DNA from 2 places in the Sporosarcina sp. P7 genome. Region 1 is predicted to be linked to the other one. Evidence: riboswitches for the same ligand, from Rfam matches in the RefSeq annotation. Region 1 holds a riboswitch; the other holds the start of a gene.
What was found. Region 1 has a riboswitch for FMN ahead of CSV60_RS03715 (ECF transporter S component). Riboswitches for the same ligand answer to the same signal wherever they lie in the genome.
Positions count from the first base shown of each region.

Region 1 (2,469 bases):
TATGACGATGAGGGAATTGCATTTGTTATTTTAGATGATAACATGGGAAACACTGAAGTTCCAGAAGAACTGATGGAGGATCTCGAGGATGCATACGATGGCTGCCCTACAGATTCAATTAAAATTGCGGATGAAGCCTTCGAAGGCGATCCATTAAAATATGAAGATTGATTCAGTCCTCACAACACTTCCTCCCATATGGAAGTGTTGTTTTTTATTTGTTGAATAAAATATAGCCGCAACTAGTAAGCGAGTGCATAACAAATTCCCGTATATAGAATAAACTGACGGGATGTTGGGATCAGGATTTTCACTGAAATACGTTCAAAGAGCACAATGCGTAACCCACCGCAGAAAGTGAGTGCACTATGTCCATCCACTACAAACGTAAGTTTCGGTCAAAAAACTCGGTCGACCCCAGCTTGCTCTTTCGGAAAGCGTCTTCAGGTGGCGCTTTCACTCCTTCGTACTCACTTGCCAATCCTCTATTTACAGTAAAAACGCCAGCCTCCCGTATATTCAGGATGACTGGCGTTTATTTGTTTAGAACGATAATTTCTTTTGTTGCTGATTAATCCACTTCTCCATGCTTCTATATAACATCAACGTGATGACTAATAGCATTACGCCTTTGATTAAGTTGAACGGTAAGATCCCCAATACGATCATCTGATACAGCGAATCTCCTGTGACTGCTGGCATACCTAGGAAATATGTGTACATCGGCAAGAACACTAAGTAATTTAATATGCTCATACCTACTGCCATCGCTACTGTACCTGCGATCAAACCTGATGCAAGACCTTTAGCTGAACGATACTTCATAAAGATCCAGTAGATTGGCATAATAAATAATACACCTGTCACAAAGTTTGCGACTTCCCCTACCGGTACGCCTGTTGGACTTCCTGATAAGAACCAATGCATGACGTTTTTCAATAACTCTACGCCTATACCTGCAACAGGTCCCATTGTCATGATAGCCAGTACAGCAGGAATATCACTGAAATCGATCTTCAAAAATCCAGGCATTGCCGGGATTGGAAAGTTGAACTGCATTAACACAGTTGAAATACTTCCCAAAATAGCCACCAAAATTAGCTTACGTAACTTCTTATTATTCATTTGTTCCTCTCTCCTTTTGCGATTCACTTCAAAAGAGGAAAGGCTGGCTCATCCATTGTTCCGCTAAAAATCCCTAAAGCAAATTATGCTTTAGGGAGAATAAAATGCACTGTTAAGAACAGATAAATCACACAAACTTATCCGTCAGGTAACAAGCACCACTTTTGCGTACACAAAAAGATGGCTGCACCTTCACCTTCTCCCATCCAGACTATACTGTCGGCTCCGGAATCTCACCAGAATCAGCTGTTAAGCTCGCGGGCTAAAAGTAGTATTCTACTTCATTTCCGCCGGTCGGGAATTACACCCTGCCCCGAAGATGAATCAATATTTAGTTATGAACCTATTATAACGCAAAAAAACTGTTTTGTAAACTTCACAAGTTTACAAAACAGAATTATTCGTTAATTAAATACTTTGGATTTACACCAATGGGTTTTTCCAATGGCTGAGTGAAATCAAATCCCATCCATTGTTCTTGTGCGACTCGTTCGAATTTTACGTAGTTATCGAAACTTGCCGCTGTCATCAAAATGCCTTCTATCAATTGCAGCGCTTCTTCTTGTTGCATCTTTTCTAAATTAAGTACTTCAGTGAATTTCACGTTAACCATATCTTTTTCTACTTTAACCGTGAAGTCAATTCCTTCAGGGACCAAAGTCGAATACATATCATTCGGTGACTTTTTCATGTCAATCAATGCTTGCTCTACCGTAGGGGAAGTTTTGCCGAAATTAGTGGACAGTACTACTTCCCCATCTGACTTCATGTATCGATAGTATGCTTGATGCGAAACCGTACCTAACAAAGTGATCGGTTCCTCTACTTGACCTACTTGATCCAATGTAATTGCAGAAGCATCTTCTTGTAGCCACACGACTTCATCATACCCTTGAAACGTATCTAGTAGAGACAAATTTAACATCTCAAGTGTCGCACTCGACACGTCATAAGTATGATCTGTGGCAAACTTCATTTGAACTTGATGACCATGTGAAGAAATGATCGCTTTATAAGGATGATATTCTATAAATCCAAGCGCCTCTTCATCTATTTTATTTGCATACTCGTTATAAAGTGTCACTGCATCCGAAGAGCCTCCTAAGCGTTCATGCAAGCTTTCATTCGGTAGTAGGAACGTAACTGGAACAACGGTCGCCTGATCGGTAACAAGGCCAATATGAAACGCTGTGTGATCCACGACATTAGCAGGATAGGCCGCGTACGACAGTGGTGCTGTGACCTGTCTTGTAAACACAGATGCATCACTTGCTTCGCTCGATTGCATTTCTTCATTACTCTCCATCTTGATAGCATCAGCTGAATCTTCCGTCGTTGCTTTAT
Region 1 is NZ_PDZF01000002.1:223,759-226,227, reverse strand. It holds gene CSV60_RS03720 (ferredoxin) at 1-171, shown strand, start outside; gene CSV60_RS03715 (ECF transporter S component) at 544-1,125, opposite strand; FMN riboswitch at 1,316-1,450, opposite strand; gene CSV60_RS03710 (GerMN domain-containing protein) at 1,523-2,469, opposite strand, start outside.

Region 2 (2,469 bases), on a different contig from region 1:
ATCCAATCCCTCCAAGCAATTTGGGTGCTACATAGCAAATGACTTTCTGCACTGCGCGCGCTTTCACAAATGAAGCATTAATAGCTGCTCCACCTTCAACAAGCAATGTCATAACACCACGTCTTCCTAGTTCTAGTAGAATATCTTCTACAATCAACTGGGCTTTTTGCATTCGGATGATCTGGACATGCGGTTTCTCAAGTAACTTTTCACGTGTTAATTCCGCGTATTTCCCGCAAAAAATCCACGTCGGCGCTTCTACATTTTGAATGACTTGACTAGATTCCGGTGTTCGTAATGATGTATCTAAAATAACTCGAATAGGATGTCGTCCACCTAGGGGCAGTCTGGTGGTGAGAAGAGGATTATCGTGAAGAAGTGTTTGTACACCTACTAAAATTGCATCCTGTGTATGGCGAAGCTGATGGACATCGAGTCGTGCTTGCTCACTAGTCACCCACTTGCTATCTCCTTTGGAAGTCGCAATTTTACCGTCTATCGTCATAGCTGTTTTCATTGTCACATGAGGTGTTTTGGTTTTAATAAAATGAAAAAATGGTTGATAAAGTTTTTTAGCGCGTTCAACTGAAACAGATTCGGTTACTTCCACTCCTGCTCCACGAAGTTTCGCAATACCTTTACCCGCTACAAGTGGATTGGGATCTGTTGTCGCAACATAGACATGCTTGATACCCGCTTGAATGATGGCATCAGCACAGGGTGAAGTTTTACCAGTGTGAGAACAAGGTTCAAGCGTTACATACAAATCAGCATCCCTTGCACTCGCTCCCGCCATATCAAGTGCGACTCGTTCCGCATGGCGCTCTCCCGCTTGTAAATGTGCGCCCATTCCAATGATTCGGTTTGCCTTTACTACGACCGCACCTACTGGTGGATTGGGAGAGGTTTGACCTGCCACATTTTCTGCGAGTTGCAAAGCCATTTCCATATAATTCTGATTCATTGAGCAACACTCCAGCTTACGGTATTCCTCTAGTGACATTTCTACATACAAAAAGCCCCGCAAAAGATTATGCGGGGCTTGTAACCATGACTAAATAAACGTTATAAACAGTAATGAAAAAATCATTACATGTAGTATATACGCACTGTTCCTTCTCTCATCCAGACTTTAACTGTCGGCTTTGGAGTTTCACCAAATCCACCTTCCGCTTATTTAAAGCATCCGGGTCACGGACTAAGAGCTTGCTAGCTCATCACCGTCGGTAGGGAATTACACCCTGCCCCGAAGGAAACATATTCGATTAACTAAAAGTCTAGCACATATGATGACTAAATAACAATAGTTGAATATTTATTCTGACGAAAACACCCATTTGTCCACTGTAAATCGGTCCAATGCTTCCATATTGGGAATGTACCCAATTCCATCTTCTGACGGGACTGTAATATAACCTTCATGCGCCACAACTTCTGGTGTAATGATGTCATGTTCCCAGTAGCGTGAAGACCCGGCTGTATCGCCCGGGAGCGTGAAATTAGGTAAAGTTGTCAACGCTACGTTATGCGCTCGGCCTATACCCGATTCTAGCATGCCGCCACACCAGACATCGATGCCTTTCGCTGCACAATAGTCATGAATTTTCTTCGCCTCTGTCAGACCACCTACTCTACCAATTTTTACGTTAATTATTTTACAACTACCAAGTTCGATAGCTTTACGCGTATCTTCCAACGAATGAACGCTTTCATCTAGACAGATCGGTGTCTGAATGTGTTTTTGCAATTTAGCATGATCGATAATATCATCGGAAGCAAGCGGTTGCTCAATCATCATCAAATTAAACTGGTCTAGTTCTTTCAACAACTCTATATCGTCTAACGTATAAGATGAGTTAGCATCCGCCATTAACGGTACATGAGGGTAGGCTTCTCGAATGACGCGAATCACTTCCACGTCATAACCAGGTTTGATTTTCACTTTGATGCGCTTATATCCTTCATCTATAAAACCTTTAATATTCGCCAATAAGTCTTCAATATTTTCTTCGATTCCAATACTAATACCCACTTCAATTCGTTGCCGTTTCCCTCCAAGTGCTTCAGCAAGCGTCATATGGTGATGCTTTGCATATACATCCCATATCGCTCCTTCAAGCGTCGCTTTCGCCATATTATTTTTGCGGATATGTCCAAATAAGTCACTTACCTCATCGGGGTGTGTAATAGATTTGCCAAGTACTGCGGGAATCAGGAAATCACGAAGCATGTGAATTGTCGTCTCTGTCGTTTCTTCACTATACCAAGGCGCAGTAAAAGCAACAGATTCCCCCCATCCCTCATGACCGTCCTCGTCTGTGACAGTTGCCAAAAGAAAGTCTTTTTGCTGAATCGTTCCAAAGCTTGTAGTAAACGGATGTTTCATCGTCATATTCATTCTACGAAGTGTAATTGAGTCGATTTTCATTGAATAAGCTCCTTTAATTTTGCAACGGAATGATGGATCGC
Region 2 is NZ_PDZF01000008.1:48,576-51,044, reverse strand. It holds gene ribD (bifunctional diaminohydroxyphosphoribosylaminopyrimidine deaminase/5-amino-6-(5-phosphoribosylamino)uracil reductase RibD) at 1-964, opposite strand, end outside; FMN riboswitch at 1,110-1,258, opposite strand; gene menC (o-succinylbenzoate synthase) at 1,316-2,428, opposite strand; gene CSV60_RS09360 (GNAT family N-acetyltransferase) at 2,442-2,469, opposite strand, start outside.
Region 2: linked by a shared signal. The riboswitch ahead of ribD (bifunctional diaminohydroxyphosphoribosylaminopyrimidine deaminase/5-amino-6-(5-phosphoribosylamino)uracil reductase RibD) and the one ahead of CSV60_RS03715 (ECF transporter S component) in region 1 are both predicted to bind FMN.